Regions from separate parts of the Streptomyces sp. NPDC034670 genome, predicted to be linked through region 3. Evidence: riboswitches for the same ligand, from Rfam matches in the RefSeq annotation. Region 3 holds a riboswitch; each other region holds the start of a gene.

Region 1 (4,173 bases), on a different contig from region 3:
GCGCGAGGCAGTCTGTGGAGGGCGACGAGCCGGACCGAGGCCGCGGTCCGGAAGCCGCCCGGCAGCGGGAGCGGGTGCCGCTCCGGCCTGCTTCACGTTGTGGGAAACTGGTCTAGACAACCCTGAAGACTGAAGGGCAGCAACACATGGCTGAGCGCCGCGTCAACGTCGGCTGGGCCGAGGGCCTCCACGCCCGTCCCGCCTCCATCTTCGTCCGAGCCGCCACGGCCGCAGGCGTCCCGGTGACGATCGCCAAGGCCGGGGGCACCCCCGTCAACGCGGCCTCCATGCTGGCCGTCCTGGGTCTGGGCGCCCAGGGCGGCGAGGAGATCGTCCTCGCCTCCGACGCGGAGGGCGCGGACGCCGCCCTGGACCGTCTGGCGAAGCTGGTCTCCGAGGGTCTCGAGGAGCTCCCCGAGACCGTGTGACCGCGTGCCCGACAGCGGCGGAGCCGCGTCGTCCGTTCCGGACGGCGCGGCTCCGCCGTTTCCCTTCCCCGGACTTCCCCGGACCGACGGCCTCGTCCCCCGTGCCCGCTTTCCGCGCCCGCTTTCCGGTGAGGACCTCCCGAAAGCGCGACCACGGAAGAACCACGAGGAAAGCCTCGCGAATTCTCCGCGTTTCCGGAATGCGGCAGCGGGACACGTGCCCGCCGGCGCTTTTCCTTTGTATACGGCCCCCGTGTTAAGGGCGCGGTCCCGGCATGTTCACGGCATGTTGCGAGTTCCTCACACGGGCCACGCGGTCCACCCGGTCCGTCCGGGCGACGCCGAGGGCGGGGCGCAGACGGTGCGCACCCCGCGCGCGCTCGGCGTGCAGCGCCGTGACCGTCCGAGCGCGCTCGCCGTCGCCGCGCGCCACGGCGTCCACGATCGCGCCGTGCTCCGCCCAGTGCTCCACCGGGTCGGCGGGCCCCTCCACGGCGTACATCCAGGCGATCTTGTACCGCACCTGGGTCAGCGCCGACGCCAGCGCCGGGCTGCCGCAGGCCCGGACGAGCGTCTCGTGGAACCAGCCGCCCAGGGAGCGCAGGTCGTCGCTGTCGCCCCGGCGGGCGCGCTCCTGCCCCAGACGGACCAGGCCGCGCAACACCTTCACGTGGGCCTCGGTGCGGCGCTGGGCCGCGCGGAGGGCGCCGAGCGGCTCGAGGAGCAGACGCATCTCCAGCAGGTCGGCGGCCTCCTGCCCGGTGGGCTCCGCGACGCACGCGCCCGCGTGCCGCCGGGTCACCACGAACCCCTCGGCCTCCAGCGTGCGCAGGGCCTCCCGGACGGGGACGCGGGAGACGCCGTAACGGCGGGCGAGCACTTCCTCCGTGAGCCGGCTGCCGCGCCCGTGGACACCCGCGACGATGTCGTCCCGGATCGCCGTGCACACCGAGTGCGCGGGAATACGCATGAGCGACCTCCGGATTCATTCCCGTGAAACGCCGACGATCGACGTGCGTTCCGTGACTCTATTGCAATCGGCGGTAATTTCCGACGCCGGGCCGGAATCCATAGGTGTTTTTGGCGCTTTCGGTCAGCCCTTCCCCCCTGCGACGCCGAAAGCCCCGGCTCGGGAGCCGGGGCCGGAGAGCGGGGCGGGCGCCGCGCCGGAGCGGACGCGCGTCAGAGGTTCACGCCGTGCGCGCGGAGGTAGGCGACGGGGTCCAGGTCGGAGCCGTACTCGGCGGTGGTGCGGACCTCGAAGTGCAGATGCGCGCCCGTGACGTTGCCGGTGGCGCCGGACAGGCCGATCCGCTGCCCCGGGGTGACCTGCTGCCCCACCGAGACGCCGACGGACGACAGGTGGGCGTACTGGGTGTAGGTGCCGTCGTGCATCCGGATGACGACCTGGTTGCCGTACGCGCCGCCCCAGCCGGCCTCCACGACGGTGCCCGCGCCGACCGCCTGGACGGGGGTGCCGCTCGCGGCGTGGAAGTCCACGCCCGTGTGGCTGCCGGAGGACCAGACGGCGCCACCGCTCTTGTAGCCGGTCGAGACGTAGGAGCCGGCGATCGGGGAGACGAAGGCGGTGAGGCGCTCGCGCTCGGCCTCCCGCGCGGCGCGTTCCCGCTCCGCCCGGGCCTCCTCGGCCGCCTTCTCGCGCGCGGCCTCCTCGGCCGCCTTCCGCGCGGCGGTCTCGGCGGCCTCCCGGGCGGCCTCGTGCTGGGCGGCCGCCTGGGCGTCGACCTGGTCGGCGACCTGGTCGCCCAGGGTGATGACGGGGGTGAGGCCGGTCTGCGCGGCGACGGGTTCGGCGGCGAGCGCGGGGGCCCCGAGGGAGCCGACGACGCCGGTGGTGGTGAGAGCCGCGACGCCCGCCGCGCGGGCGGTGCCGCGCTCGGTCCTGCGGGGACGGCGGTGCTTCCCGGTGGCGCGGGTGAACGCCATGTACAGGCTGGTCCTTTCCTTCCCTCTCGCCTACCGGGTTAGCTGACGGGTTCGGAGCAGGAAGGTCTCCTACGGACCCCCTCGCGACACGCGCGGGCGTCCGATTCACCCCAGGGACTGCAGAGACTGCGTGCGGGCCCCCGGCTCCCCTGGCTCGCGCCGTACGGGGACTCGGCGATGGCTGTCCGGTGCCGCGGGTGCGGCGCACTGCCCGACGAACAGCCCGGAAGACGCTAAGCGGGCGGGCCGTCGATTCCCAAACGGAACCCGGATTCTGTAGCGCATCCCACAGGGCAGACGGGCCGTCTCCACCCCAATCCGGGCATGGGCGGGCCCTGGTGACGTACCCGCCACCAGGGCCTCGCCCGTACGCGTCCCGCGCGGCCCGCTACTCGGCGCTCACCACGGCGACGTCACCGATCCCGAGGGCCTCCACGGGCGCCTTGATCTGCGCCGCGTCGCCGACGAGCACGGTCACCAGGCGGTCCACCGGGAAGGCGTTGACGACCGCGGCGGTCGCCTCCACGGTGCCGGTCGCGGCGAGCTGCCGGTACAGCTCGGCCTGGTAGTCGTCGGGCAGGTGCTGCTCGACCTGGTCGGCCAGGGTGCTCGCGACGGCCGCGGCGGTCTCGTACTTGAGCGGTGCCACGCCCACCAGGTTCTGCACGGCGACGTCCCGCTCGGCGTCGGTGAGTCCCTCCGCGGCGAGCGTGCGCAGCACCGTCCACAGGTCCTGCAGGGCGGGCCCGGTGTTCGGGGTGTCGACGGAGCCGCTGATGGCGAGCATCGCGGCGCCGGTGGCCCCTTCCGGGGAGGAGGGCGCGGTGGACCGGAGGACCTGCCCGAAGGCCCGGACGCCGTAGGTGTAGCCCTTCTCCTCGCGCAGGACGCGGTCCAGGCGGGAGGTGAGGGTGCCGCCGAGGCAGTACGTGCCGAGCACCTGCGCGGGCCACACGCGGTCGTGCCGGTCCGGGCCGATCCGGCCGATCAGCAGCTGCGTCTGGACGGCGCCCGGGCGGTCCACGATCACGACCCGGCCGGTGTCGTCCGCGACCACCGGCGGAACGGGCCGGGGCCGGGCCGGGGAGCCCGTCCAGGAGCCGAGGGTGTCGCCGAGCAGCGCGTCCAGGTCGACCCCGGTGAGGTCGCCGACGACCACCGCGGTCGTCGTGGCGGGACGGACGTGCTTCTCGTAGAAGGCGCGCACGGCCGTGGAGTCGATGCCGGCGACCGTCTCCTCGGTGCCCTGACGCGGACGCGACATGCGCGAACTCGCCGGGAACAGTTCCTTGGAGAGTTCCTTGGCGGCCCGGCGGGCGGGGCTGGCCAGCTCGTGCGGGATCTCGTCGAGGCGGTTGCGGACCAGCCGCTCGACCTCGCCGTCCGCGAACGCGGGCGCCCGCAGGGCGTCGGCGACCAGCCCGAGCCCCTTGGCGAGCCGCGAGGCGGGGACCTCGAGGCTCAGCCGGACACCGGGGTGGTCGGCGTGCACGTCCAGGGTGGCGCCGCACCGCTCCAGCTCGGCGGCGAACTCCTCGGCGGAGTGCTTGTCGGTGCCCTCGGAGAAGGCCCGCGCCATGATCGTGGCGACACCGTCCAGTCCGGTCGGCTCGGCCTCGAGCGGCGCGTCGAGGAGCACCTCGACGGCGACGACTTGCTGGCCCGGGCGGTGGCAGTGCAGGACGGTCACGCCGTTGTCGAGCGTGCCGCGCTCGGGGGCCGGGAAGGCCCAGGGCCTCGCCTCGCCCGCCTGCGGCCGGGGGTGGAAGTCCATCGTGGCGAGCTCGGTCACTTCGCC
Region 2 (4,173 bases), on a different contig from region 3:
GCGCACGGCGAGCAGTCCGGCCCGGGGGCCGGAGGCCGGCCGGGCCGTCTCGACGCAGTTGTTCGCGCCCGTGCTGTAGCTGCTGCGCAGCCACCGCACACCGTGCAGGTCGGGAGCGGAGCGGGGGGTCCGAGGCGGTGCGGTCATCGTGCCTCCTTACGCGCCGGTGGCGGCACCGGCGATGAAGTCCAACGAGTCCTCGGGGGAAAGGGCGTGGATCGAAAGGGCCTCGAAGGCCTCCGAGTAGGCCCGGAGGTCTTCTTTCCGCTCCAGATGGAAGCTACTCGTCAAGTGGTCGAGAACCACCACGTCAAGATCAGAAGTGCGCGAAAATGAGAAAATAACGAAAGGGCCGGTGACGCCGATGTGTGCCCCCGCGGCGAACGGCAGGACCTGCAGCCGCACTTGGGGCAGCCGGGCCGCCTCGACCAGCTGCTCCAGCTGACGGGCCATCACATCGGGGCCCCCGACCTCCCGGCGCAGCACCGCCTCGTCCAGGACCGCGCTCAACTCCAGCGGGGGGTCCGCCCGCAGCACGTCCTGCCGGGCCAGACGCACCTCCACCAGGGCGTCCAGCCGCTCCTCCGAGGCACCCTCCAGCGCGGCCCGGGTCACCGCCCGCGCGTACTCCGGCGTCTGCAGCAGTCCGGGGACCACCGTGGTCTCCAGGGTGCGCATCGCGCTCGCCTGGGACTCCAGGCTGATGAAGTCCCGGTAGGTCGGCGGCAGTACGCCGCGGTAGGCGTGCCACCAGTGGTGCCGGCCGTCGCCGTCGCCGGAGCCCGAGAGCACCAGCAGCAGTTCCCGCAGCTGCGGATCGGTCACGCCGTAGGCGTCGAGCAGTAACCGGACGTCGGCCGGTTTCGCTCCGCTCGTGCCGGTCTCGATCCGGCTCACCTTCGACTGGTGCCAGCCCACCAGCCGGGCCGCCTCGCCGCTGGTGAACCCCGCCGAAGTGCGCAGCGTGCGCAGTTCGGCACCCAGTTTCCGGCGGCGCACCGCGGGACCGTGCTGCATGGACTCTCCCTACTCCTCCCGGGCCGCCCGGATACGGTCTTCCGTCGCAGGGTTCACCGCTTCGGGCGACAGATATATGCATATCTCGGTGGATCGCCGTCCCGCGCCGTGCGGTGATGGCACTCTGGCGGCGAAGCACCAGTGCGGGACCGTACTCGAACCATCCGCTCCGTGTCGGACTGCGGTCCCGTGGGAAAGGGACGACATCGCCATGGCAGACCACCTGGAAGCATCCATCACTCTGCCGAGCGATCCCGCCTCGGTCCGCGCCGCCCGCGCCCATGTGGTGGACGTGCTGGCGGAGTGGGGCATGCCCGCGGACGCGGACGTGTCCGACACCGTCCGGCTGATCGTCTCCGAACTCGCCACCAACGCCGTGCAGCACACCCTGGGGCAGTCGCCCACCTTCACCGTGGACATGGTCCTCCGGCGCGACGGGCGGCTGCACGTCGGTGTCACCGACAGCCACCCGCGTCTCCCCAGGCGACTGCCCGCCGCCGTCCAGCAGGACAACGGCCGCGGACTGGTCATCATCCGCTGTCTGACCGCGGAATGCGGGGGGAGGCTCAGGATCCGTCCCACGCGTGAGGGGGGCAAGACCGTCTCCGTCGAACTGCCGTGGGCCCTGCCCGCCGCCGCGGAACCCGCCGCGGAACCGGCCACGGCGGCGGGCCGGCAGGAGCCGTAGGGGCCGTCACGGCGCGGGGACGGCGGGCGGTGCGCCGGCGCGCCCGGACGGTCGGGGCCGCTTCGGCCGGGAAGCGGTCCCGCACGACGTGCGGCTCGGTGCCCTGCCGGAACGGCGAACGGTGCGGCGCGGCGGGCGCGGTGAGCGGCGCGGCGGCGAACACGGCCGGCAGCGGGGTGGTGGCGCGGGCGGCGGGTCGAAGCGCGGCGGGCGCGTCGAAGCGCGGGTGGGGGCGAGCGGCAGCGGGAGGCCAAGAGGGTGGGCGCGCCTGTCCGGGTGACCCGCGGTTCCCGGAACGGTCCGGCGAAGCGCGGCCGGTCCGTTGCCGCGGACTCCCGGTTCCGTGCGGTACGGGGGCGGTGCCGGCCGTACCGCGACGGACGACGGGCCGGGCCGTGTCACGCCCGGCGGGGGCGGCGGCGCGTCGGGGACGCCGCCGCCCCCGCGGGTCAGTTGACCCGGCCGTACGAGACGCTGCTGGTCCAGATCTTCTGCAGGCGCACCACGTCCCCGGTCTTCGGGGCGTGCCAGATCTTGCCGCCGCCGGCGTAGATGCCGACGTGGTAGACGCTGCGGCCCGAGTGGAAGAACACCAGGTCCCCGGCCTTGCGGTTCTTGGCGGAGATGTGGCGCGTCTTGTTGTACTGCTGGGCGGCGGTGCGCGGCAGTTGCTTGCCCGCCTTCTTGAACGCGTACAGGGTGAGCCCGGAGCAGTCGAACCGGTACGGTCCGGTGGCGCCCCACCGGTACGGCGATCCCTTCTTGGAAGCGGCGATGTTCAGAGCCTTGGTGGCCGTGGTCGCGGCTGCCGCCTCCGAGGCGGCACCCGGGACCACGATCGAGCCGCCCACGGCGGCCAGGGTGAGGGCCGAGGCCGTGCCGGCCCGGGCCATGAGAGACGGGACACGATTGAGCGCGGTCATGCGCAACCCTTCGTCAGCCGCCTGTGAAGGATGACCTGTCGGATTCGGGCTGGCGAAGTTGCCCGGCCGCACGAGTGCGGCTTCACCCCAAGGGCTGCTCGGAACAGGTGTTCCGGCGACCCGTCGTGCTCGGGTCCTCCACTCCTGCCGATCCACTCCTTGTCGACCGGTCATCCGGGCGGCGGCAGGACTCGGCGTCCGCCCGGATCGCCCCGCCGCGGCGGCGGGGTCTTGTCGTCAGTCACGGATCTTGTCCCACGGCAGGCCCGAAGTCCCAACGGGACAGGGGATTTGTGTTGTTACTCACCACTCACCCGTTCGGGTGGACACCCTCCTGTTCGGATTGCTGTCAAGGGTGCCGAAGGGCCCCGGACCAGCGTCGGAGCGCCCCATTCCGCCCGTCGGGCGCGCGTGTTGCGCAACTTCGGCGGCCCGGGAACAGCAGGTTCATCTCCGCCGGATGGGGGTACGCCGTTTGGTCCGTTCCGGCCCCGGTCCGGACGCGCCGCCGCCGGGGACGGCCGTCCGGACCGGTCCGGGGTCAACTGCCGGGGGACCGCGGCAGGGTGAGCCGGGCCGTGCGCCGTTCGCCGTCCAGGACCCGCAGTGCCCGGGCCAGCGTGGCGGAGTGCAGTTCGGTCTCGCCGCGCCGGTGCATCACGGTCAGCGCGTCGCGCAGCGCGACGGCCCTGCCGACCAGTGCCTGTGCGGCGCGCAGCCCGCGGTAGGTGTCACCGTCCGAGGCGGGGTTGATGCGGCCGAGCAGGTCGACGACCTCGAGGTAACGGTCGATCAGCTCGGCCTCCGCCCGGGTCAGGGCGGGCAGCGGGGGGAGTTCCGGCAGCACCGGGGGCTCACCTCGCTCCGGCGGCGGGGTGGGAGCCCTCGCGGTCGGACACGATCCGGTCCGCCAGGCCGTGGTCCACCGCCGCCCGTGCGTCGAGGACCGTGTCCCGCTCGATGTCCGACCGGACCTGCTCCGGGGTGCGGCCGGTGTACCGGACGAGCATGTCCTCCATCCGGGACCGGACGCGGGCCAGTTCCCCCGCCTGGACCGCGAGGTCGCTCGCCCGGCCCTCCAGCGGGCCGGGCGAGGCGGGCTGACGGAGCACCAGGCGGGAGCCCGGCAGGACACACCGCTTGCCCGGGGTGCCGGCGGCGAGCAGCAGCGCGGCGGCCCCCTCGGCCCGGCCGAGGCAGACCGTCTCCACGTCGCAGGAGACGAAGCGCAGCGTGTCGTGGATCGCCGCCATGGCGTGGAACGAGCCGCCCGGGGAGTTGATGTAGAGCGAGACGTCCCGGTCCGGGTTCTGGTGCTCCAGGTGCAGGAGCTGGACCGTCACGTCGTTCGCGCAGGCCTCGTCGATCCGGGTGCCGAGCAGGACGATCCGGGCCTGGAGCAGCTCGGTGTACGGGTCCGTCGTCCGGTGCCCGGACGCCGTGCGCCGGGTGAACTCGGGCAGGACGTGACGGGCGGACGGTCGGGTCATGTGAACCCCTCCTGTGGCAGGGCGCGGCCGTTTCCGGCACGCGCGTCGCTGTCGC
Region 3 (4,173 bases):
GGAGCTGATGACGCATCTGCTCAACATCGACCCGCCGGACCACACCCGGCTGCGCCGGCTGGTCAGCAAGGCGTTCACGCCGCGCCGCGTCGCCGAGTTCGCGCCCCGGGTGCAGCAGCTCACCGACGGGCTCGTCGACCGGTTCGCGGCCACCGGCTCCGCCGACCTCATCCACGAGTTCGCCTTCCCGCTGCCCATCCACGCCATCTGCGACCTGCTCGGCGTGCCCCGGGAGGACCAGGACGACTTCCGGGACTGGGCGGGCATGATGATCCGCCACCAGGGCGGCCCGCGGGGCGGGGTCGCCCGGTCCGTGAAGAAGATGCGCGGCTACCTCGCCGACCTCATCCACCGCAAGCGCGCGGCCCTGCCCGCCGAGCCCGCTCCCGGCGAGGACCTCATCTCCGGTCTCATCCGCGCCTCCGACCACGGCGAGCACCTCACCGAGAACGAGGCCGCCGCGATGGCGTTCATCCTGCTGTTCGCCGGCTTCGAGACCACCGTCAACCTCATCGGCAACGGCACCTACGCCCTGCTCACCCACCCCGAACAGCGCGACCGCCTGCAGAGGTCGCTGGCGGCCGGGGAACGCGGACTGCTGGAGACCGGAGTCGAGGAACTGCTGCGCTACGACGGCCCGGTGGAGCTCGCCACCTGGCGGTTCGCCACCGAGCCGGTCACCATCGGCGGACGGCGCATCGCGGCCGGCGACCCGGTCCTCGTCGTCCTGGCCGCCGCGGACCGGGACCCCGAGCGGTTCGCCGACCCGGACGTGCTCGACCTCGGCCGGCGCGACAACCAGCACCTGGGGTACGGCCACGGCATCCACTACTGCCTCGGCGCGCCGCTGGCCCGTCTGGAGGGCCAGACCGCGCTCGCCGCCCTGCTGACCCGCCTGCCCGACCTCCGGCTCGCGGTGGACCCCGCCGAGCTGCGCTGGCGCGGCGGGCTCATCATGCGCGGACTGCGCACCCTGCCGGTGGAGTTCACCCCGCCGGGGGCCTGACCCGGGGACCCGGGGCGCCGCCCCGCGGCGGTTCCGCGCTCCCCGGGGGCGGACCAGCGCAAACATGACACACGTTCATCTCCGTAATCTTCACGTGATCTGTGCGGCATGAACTTGTGACAAGTGATCGTCTGCGGATACGTTCACCCATCAAGCGTGGCGTCCCGACTCCGTCCGCCGCGCCGGTAACTGCTGTCTTGTGAAAGGTCTCCGCATGCTTTCCGGGAACGGTCGGCACCGTCGCCCCCGCCAGGCTCCGGCACTCCTCGTCGCGGCCGGAGTGACCGGCTCCGCCATCGCGATCCCGCTCCTCGGCGCCGGCAGCGCCAGCGCGGCCGACGGTGCCACCTGGGACCGGGTCGCGGAGTGCGAGAGCGGTGGCTCCTGGAGCCAGAACACCGGCAACGGCTACTACGGCGGCCTGCAGCTGACGCAGGACGACTGGGAGGCGTACGGCGGGCTCGCGTACGCGCCGAGCGCCGACCAGGCCAGTCGCGGCCAGCAGATAGCCGTGGCCGAGAGAATCCTCGCCGACCGGGGGGTCGGCGCCTGGCGCACCTGCGGGCTGACGGCGGGTCTGGAGCAGGGCTCCGCCCCGGCCGGCACCGGCGCGGGCGGGACGGAGGACTCCGGACCGGGCGCCTCTACGCCCGCGTCGCCGTCCCCGTCCGCTCCCGCGGACCCGTCCGCATCGCCGGACGCCGGTGAGCCGTCCGCTTCCGCCCCGCCGTCGTCCGGCCCCGCGGCGGGCGCGGGGGGCGCGGCCGGCGTGTCGGGCGAGCCCGGCCGGACCCCCTCCGCTTCGGGCACCCCGAAGAGTGACGAGTCGGACAAGTCAGGACAGTCCGAGGGTTCTTCGGAGTTCACCGAGGGCGCCGGCACCGGCCGTCACCGCGGCATCGGCGCCGAGGAGGCCGCGGGCGGGGAGCGCACGGCCGAGGCGTCCGGCCGGCACGCCTCGCGCGGAGCCGACGCCCCCCGCGACGCCGCCGACGGCTCGTACACCGTGCGTTCCGGCGACAGCCTCTGGTCCATCGCCGACTCCCTCGAGCTCGAGGGCGGATGGCGCGCCCTCTACGCGAAGAACGAGCAGGCCGTCGGTGCCGACCCGAACCTCATCCTGCCCGGTCAGGAGCTTGAGGTCGGGGTCGGACCGGATGAGGGGTGACGTCCGAAAGAGTGGATGTGCGGCGGTAGTTGGTGTCGCGGTTCGGGCTGAATGTCCGAGTTAAAGATGATGAGAGATAGATCTCAGAAGTCCTGATCGTCTTTGTCATTCCGTTGATCCCGTGTCTACGGTCGTGATCGCTCGCCACCGCGGGCCCCGACTGCCGCCACGCCGAATCCTGCCAGCGGCAGCACGGGAACAGTCGTCGCACTCATGCGCCGCAGGCAGGAGCGGGGGAACCAAGGTAGGCGCCGGACCCGGAGGTTGACACCGGATCCGGCTCGGGGTGAAGCCGCGTCCCGCGAGGGACGCGGCCGGGCAACTCAACCGGCCCGAACCCGACAGCTCACCTCGTAGGCGTCGGTGAGGGGATCCATCCATGCTGTTTTCCGGCAAGGGCAAGCACCGTCGTCCGTCCAAGGCCACCCGCGCCATCGCCGTCGCCGGCGTCACCGGCGCCGCCGTCGCCGCCCCGCTGATGGCGGCCGGCAACGCCTCCGCCGCCACCGCCTCCGAGTGGGAGGCCGTCGCCCAGTGCGAGTCCGGCGGCAACTGGTCCATCAACACCGGCAACGGCTACTACGGCGGCCTGCAGTTCTCCGCCTCCACCTGGGCCGGCTACGGCGGCACCAAGTACGCCGCCACCGCCGACCAGGCCACCAAGGCCCAGCAGATCGAGATCGCCGAGAAGGTCCTCGCGGGCCAGGGCAAGGGCGCCTGGCCGGTCTGCGGCAAGGGCCTGTCGAACGCCTCCTACAACGGTGGCGGCTCCACCCAGTCCCAGGGCGGCGGCTCCGCGCAGAGCCAGAGCCAGAACCAGGGGCAGAGCCAGAACCGGAGCCAGAGCCAGGGCCAGGGCCAGGCTCAGAACCAGGGCGCCGGCTCCACCGAGACCCGGGAGACCGAGCGGAAGGCCTCCCGCTCCGCCGAGCGCCAGTCGGCGAAGAAGACCGTCACCACCCCGACCGGCGAGAAGGTCAAGAAGGGCGACGGCGAGTACAAGGTCGTCAAGGGCGACACCCTCAGCTCGATCGCCGAGGAGCACGACGTCAAGGGCGGCTGGGCCAAGCTGTTCGAGCTCAACGACGACGTCGTCGAGGACGCCGACCTCATCTACCCGGGCCAGCAGCTGCACCTGAAGTAAGGGCGGCGGCCTTTGGCCCCTCCTCCCCGCCCCGGCGCGTGTCCCCCGCACGCGCCGGGGCGGGGTTTTTCACGGGCCCGCGAGGTCACGGTTTCCTCCCCGTTGCCGGAACGTGCTTTGTTCCGTCAGGAAACAATCTAAGCTCGGTTCCGTCCGCGGGACGGGCGACCGGATGCCGATCGCCCGGAGCCGGTTAGGCTCGGTCTCGCAGAGCCACCGCGGCCCTGCCCACTCGCGTCACACCCATGAAGGAGATGCTCGTGCCGTCCATCGACGTCGTCGTAGCCCGGGAAATCCTGGACTCCCGAGGCAACCCCACGGTCGAGGTCGAGGTCGGCCTCGACGACGGCAGCACGGGTCGTGCCGCCGTCCCGTCCGGCGCCTCCACCGGCGCCTTCGAGGCCATCGAACTCCGTGACGGCGATGCGGGCCGTTACCTCGGCAAGGGCGTCGAGAAGGCCGTCCTGGCCGTCATCGAGCAGATCGGCCCGGAGCTGGTCGGCTACGACGCCACCGAGCAGCGCCTGATCGACCAGGCGATGTTCGACCTGGACGCCACCGACAACAAGGGCTCGCTCGGCGCCAACGCCATCCTCGGCGTCTCGCTCGCCGTCGCCCACGCCGCCTCCGAGGCCTCCGACCTGCCGCTCTTCCGCTACCTGGGCGGCCCGAACGCGCACCTGCTGCCGGTGCCGATGATGAACATCCTGAACGGCGGCTCGCACGCCGACTCCAACGTGGACATCCAGGAGTTCATGATCGCCCCGATCGGCGCGGAGACCTTCTCCGAGGCCCTGCGCTGGGGCACCGAGGTCTACCACACCCTCAAGAAGGTCCTGAAGGGCAAGGGCCTGG
Region 4 (4,173 bases), on a different contig from region 3:
AGTCCGCCGAGGTCCGGCAGACCGAGGTCCGTGGTGATCTTCACGGTGCCGGAGAGCTGCTCGACGTCCGACTGCGCGATCTTCTCGATGAGCTGCGCGGCGGTGATCTCCGGCAGGTCGGGGTCGCCGGAGTCGGCGAGCGCGGGGACGAGCCCGATGGTCGCGGCCGCCACGCCCATCACCGTGACCGGAACCACGTACCGCGCGGCCCTGCGCCGTCCGGCGCGCGGTTCGCCGGCCTCCTCCGCGGTCGTCGTGTCGTCGGATGCGTACGGTGCCATGTGTGCCCTACCTCCGTGGTCGGCGGCGGCTTCCGTCTCGTGTCCTCGCACCAGTCTCCCCCTGAGCCGCCATTCTCACCCGAATCGGTGAGGAGTGGTGATGTCCGTCGTGGTCCATCCGACCAAATCCGGCAGGCGGATACGTCAACCCGCGGGCTCAACTCCGCGTACTGCTGCGGTATGACACGGCGGGCGGTTCGCTCCACCCGACCACTAGGGGTCGTGGGCCGGGGGGGTGACGGAGGAACGGGTCCGGCCCTGCCGCCACCGGCGGCTCAGCCCGCCCGGTGCACCACCGCGTCGCACAGCTCCACCAGCGCCGTCTTCGCGTCGCACTCCGGCAGCGGGGTCAGCGCCGCGCGGGCCTCCTCGGCGTAGCGCACGGTGTCCCGGCGGGCCTGCTCCAGGGCCGGGTGGGCGCGCAGCAGGCGCAGCGCCTCGGCGTGCCGGGCGTCGTCGGTGAGGTCGGAGTCGAGCAGCTCGCACAGGGCGATGTCCTCGGCCAGCCCCAGCCGGGCCGCCCGCTCGCGCAGCCGCAGCACGGGCAGGGTGGCGATGCCCTCGCGCAGGTCCGTGCCGGGGGTCTTGCCGGACTCGTGGGAGTCGGAGGCGATGTCCAGGACGTCGTCGGCGAGCTGGAAGGCGACGCCGAGCCGCTCGCCGTACTGGGTGAGCACGTGCACGACCGTCTCGTCGGCGCCGGCCATCATCGCGCCGAACCGGCAGGAGACCGCGACCAGCGAGCCGGTCTTGCCGCCGAGCACGTCCAGGTAGTGGTCGACCGGGTCCCGGCCGTCCTGCGGCCCCGCGGTCTCCAGGATCTGCCCGGTGACCAGCCGCTCGAACGCCTCGGCCTGCACCCGCACCGCCTCCGGGCCGAGGTCGGCCAGGATGTGCGAGGCCCGCGCGAAGAGGAAGTCACCGGTGAGGACCGCGACGGAGTTGCCCCAGCGGGCGTTCGCACTGGCGACCCCGCGCCGCACCTCGGCCTCGTCCATGACGTCGTCGTGGTACAGCGTGGCCAGGTGGGTCAGCTCCACGACCACGGCCGACGGCACGACGCCGGGCGCGTAGGGGTCGCCGAACTGGGCGGAGAGCATCACGAGCAACGGGCGGAACCGCTTGCCGCCGGCCCGCACCAGGTGCTGGGCGGCCTCCGTGATGAAGGGCACCCCGCTCTTGGTGGCCTCGAGCAGCCCCTCCTCGACAGCCGTCATTCCGGCCTGGACATCGGCTTCCAGAGCCTGGTCCCGCACGCTCAGCCCGAACGGCCCGACGACGGTCACGAGGGGTCTCCTGTCTGCTGGTGTCTGGTGGCGGTTACACGGTTTGTCGATAGGTCGCTGCCCTCACTCGAGTCAGCGTATCCGGTCACGTTTCGATCACCGGCAGCACCCGGGCTTACGGGACGGGCGGCACGGGACCGGAGCTGTCCGGTTTCCGACCGTTTGATCACCACGGACATTCATCACGTTTCCCGGGTGCGGCGATCCGCGCCCGGACCGTGCCTCGGGCCGCATTCCGGGCCGTGCTCCGGGCCACATTCCGGGCCGCCCCCCGCCCCCGTCCGCCCCTCCCACCATCCTGCCGCCCCCGCTGTCCGATTTGCCGTAATTAGCAAGCGAATTCCCCTTGGCGTGAAATGCGATGCGACCGTCCGGCCCGTGAGGTCGGTCACGCGCCGCACGCCCCTCCGCCGCTCCGACGGAACCGGTGATTCCCCTTTTCCCGCAACCGAGTTGGCCCCCCGTGCCGGCAAAGGATCAAGTGTCCCAAAACGCCCACAGCAAGATCAAACGGCCCTATCCGTGATGTCCGCACTTGTTTCCGGCATCCGCTCTCGCATACGTTCCCGGCCTGTCGGGCGGACGCCGAATCCTGCCGCCGCCCGCACCCATCGACGACGAACTCACTCACGCACGGCAGGAGCGGGGGACCCAGGTAAGCCGCCGGACCGGCACACGCCGGAACGGCTCGGGGTGAAGCCGTGCCCGCAAGGGCGCGGCCGGGCACTCTCCCGCCCGAACCCGACAGCTCACCTCGCAGGCGTAGGAGAGGAATCCAGTCATGCCTGCAACCGGTCAGCTCCGCCGTTCCGGCCGCCGCCACCTCGCCCGCTCCCTCGCCGTCGCCGGCGTCGCCGCGATCACCCTCCCGCTGTTCGGCGCGACCAGCGCCTCCGCGGCCACCGCGCCGTCCGACCCGGCCGCCGCCGCCTCCACGACGACGTACGCGAACAACCTCGACGGCTGGATCCGCGAGGCGCTGGCGATCATGGAGCAGAACGGCATCCCGGGCACCTACGAGGGCATCCACCGCAACATCATGCGCGAGTCCTCCGGCAACCCGAACGCCGTCAACAACTGGGACTCCAACGCCGCCAAGGGCACCCCGTCGAAGGGCCTGCTGCAGGTCATCGACCCGACCTTCGCCGCGTACCACGTGCCCGGCACCGCCTTCGACCCGTACGACCCGGTCGCGAACATCGCGGCGGCCTGCAACTACGCCGCCGACCGCTACGGCTCGATCGACAACGTCTTCGGCGCGTACTGAACCGTCCGCTGACGGCCGAGCACGGCCGCCCCGCCGAACAGTCGCTCGAGGACGACGGCCACGCCGTCGTCCTCGTTCGACGCGGTGACCTCGTCGGCCACCGCCTTCAGTTCGGGGTGGGCGTCGGCCATGGCGACGCCGTGGGCCGCCCAGGCGAACATGGGGACGTCGTTCGGCATGTCGCCGAAGGCGATCGTCCGCTCCGGGCCCAGCCCCAGGTGCGCGGCGGCCAGCGCCAGCCCGGTCGCCTTGGTGACCCCGCGCGGCTGGAGCTCCACGGTCCCCGGCCCCGACATGGTGACCGTGGCCAGGGAACCGACCACCGAGCGGGCCGCCGCCGCCAGCGCGTCGTCGGACAGGTCGGGGTGGCGCAGCAGCACCTTGCTGATCGGCCGGTCCCACAGCTCGCTCCGCCGCCCGACCCGCACGGCGGGGAGCGTGGGGTGCGGCATCACGTAGCCGGGCTCGATCAGGGTCAGCCCGTCGACGCCGTCCTGGTCGACCGCGGCGTACACCTCGCCCACCTCGGCCTCGACCTTGCCGAGCGCGGTCTCCGCCAGTTCCCGGTCCAGCGTGACCGACCACAGCAGCCGGTCCGCGCCGGCGTCGTACACCTGCGCGCCCTGTCCGCACACCGCGAGCCCCGTGCCGCCGAGCTCGTCCAGGAGCGGCCGCACCCTGGGGGCCGGGCGTCCCGTCACCACCAGGTGCCGGGCGCCGGCCCGCGCCACCCGCGCGAGCGCGGCGAGGGACCGGTCGGAAAGGGTGTCGTCGCTGCGCAGCAGCGTCCCGTCCAGATCGGTGGCGACGAGTGAGAACGCGGGGGGTGCGGCCATGATCAGAGAATACGGACAGCGCGCCCGCTCGATTCACCACACCCCGGGCCGCCCGCGTCCCGCCCTCCCCGCGCCCCCGCCGTCCGGCGCCCGCCCCCTACCGTCCACGCTCCCCGGGGCGGTACCTTCCAGGTGTCCGGGGGGGACTTGATCGGGGGGTCAGGTGAGCAGTGGACGCGTGCGCGTGCTGGGGCCCGAGGAGCTCGGCGAGGGGGAGCGGGAGCGCTGGCGGGAACTGCGCGCCGCGGCGGACGCGCCGCGCAGCCCCTTCATGGAACCGGAGTTCACCGTCGCCGTGGGCCGGGTGCGGCCCCGGGCCGGGGTCGCGGTGCTGTACCACGGGGCGGAACCGGCGGGTTTCCTGCCGTACGAGCGGGGGCCGCTGGGACAGGGCCGGGCGATCGGGCTCGGGGTGTCGGACTGCCAGGGCGCGGTCCTCGCTCCCGGCCACGGCCTGGAGGCGGGCGCACTGCTGCGGGCCTGCTCGGTGTCGAGCTTCGCCT

What was found. Region 3 has a riboswitch for cyclic di-AMP ahead of ACZ56B_RS15550 (transglycosylase family protein). Riboswitches for the same ligand answer to the same signal wherever they lie in the genome.
Region 1: another riboswitch for cyclic di-AMP. It lies ahead of ACZ56B_RS04950 (M23 family metallopeptidase); the one in region 3 lies ahead of ACZ56B_RS15550 (transglycosylase family protein).
Region 2: another riboswitch for cyclic di-AMP. It lies ahead of ACZ56B_RS11110 (C40 family peptidase); the one in region 3 lies ahead of ACZ56B_RS15550 (transglycosylase family protein).
Region 4: another riboswitch for cyclic di-AMP. It lies ahead of ACZ56B_RS10055 (transglycosylase SLT domain-containing protein); the one in region 3 lies ahead of ACZ56B_RS15550 (transglycosylase family protein).

The regions. Positions count from the first base shown of each region.
Region 1 covers NZ_JBVITR010000004.1:241,881-246,053, forward strand. Annotated here, with positions in the region: gene ACZ56B_RS04940 (HPr family phosphocarrier protein) at 147-428, shown strand; gene ACZ56B_RS04945 (GntR family transcriptional regulator) at 685-1,398, opposite strand; gene ACZ56B_RS04950 (M23 family metallopeptidase) at 1,611-2,375, opposite strand; cyclic di-AMP (ydaO/yuaA leader) riboswitch at 2,388-2,562, opposite strand; gene ACZ56B_RS04955 (M16 family metallopeptidase) at 2,764-4,167, opposite strand; gene ACZ56B_RS04960 (M16 family metallopeptidase) at 4,164-4,173, opposite strand, start outside.
Region 2 covers NZ_JBVITR010000011.1:80,126-84,298, forward strand. Annotated here, with positions in the region: gene ACZ56B_RS11095 (DUF397 domain-containing protein) at 1-147, opposite strand, end outside; gene ACZ56B_RS11100 (helix-turn-helix domain-containing protein) at 157-1,017, opposite strand; gene ACZ56B_RS11105 (ATP-binding protein) at 1,229-1,705, shown strand; gene ACZ56B_RS11110 (C40 family peptidase) at 2,155-2,628, opposite strand; cyclic di-AMP (ydaO/yuaA leader) riboswitch at 2,632-2,819, opposite strand; gene ACZ56B_RS11115 (hypothetical protein) at 3,170-3,475, opposite strand; gene ACZ56B_RS11120 (ATP-dependent Clp protease proteolytic subunit) at 3,483-4,118, opposite strand.
Region 3 covers NZ_JBVITR010000019.1:23,647-27,819, forward strand. Annotated here, with positions in the region: gene ACZ56B_RS15540 (cytochrome P450 family protein) at 1-1,006, shown strand, start outside; gene ACZ56B_RS15545 (transglycosylase family protein) at 1,221-2,174, shown strand; cyclic di-AMP (ydaO/yuaA leader) riboswitch at 2,381-2,549, shown strand; gene ACZ56B_RS15550 (transglycosylase family protein) at 2,554-3,318, shown strand; gene eno (phosphopyruvate hydratase) at 3,579-4,173, shown strand, end outside.
Region 4 covers NZ_JBVITR010000010.1:22,916-27,088, forward strand. Annotated here, with positions in the region: gene ACZ56B_RS10045 (LolA family protein) at 1-281, opposite strand, end outside; gene ACZ56B_RS10050 (polyprenyl synthetase family protein) at 557-1,567, opposite strand; cyclic di-AMP (ydaO/yuaA leader) riboswitch at 2,182-2,345, shown strand; gene ACZ56B_RS10055 (transglycosylase SLT domain-containing protein) at 2,349-2,834, shown strand; gene ACZ56B_RS10060 (HAD family hydrolase) at 2,798-3,670, opposite strand; gene ACZ56B_RS10065 (GNAT family N-acetyltransferase) at 3,834-4,173, shown strand, end outside.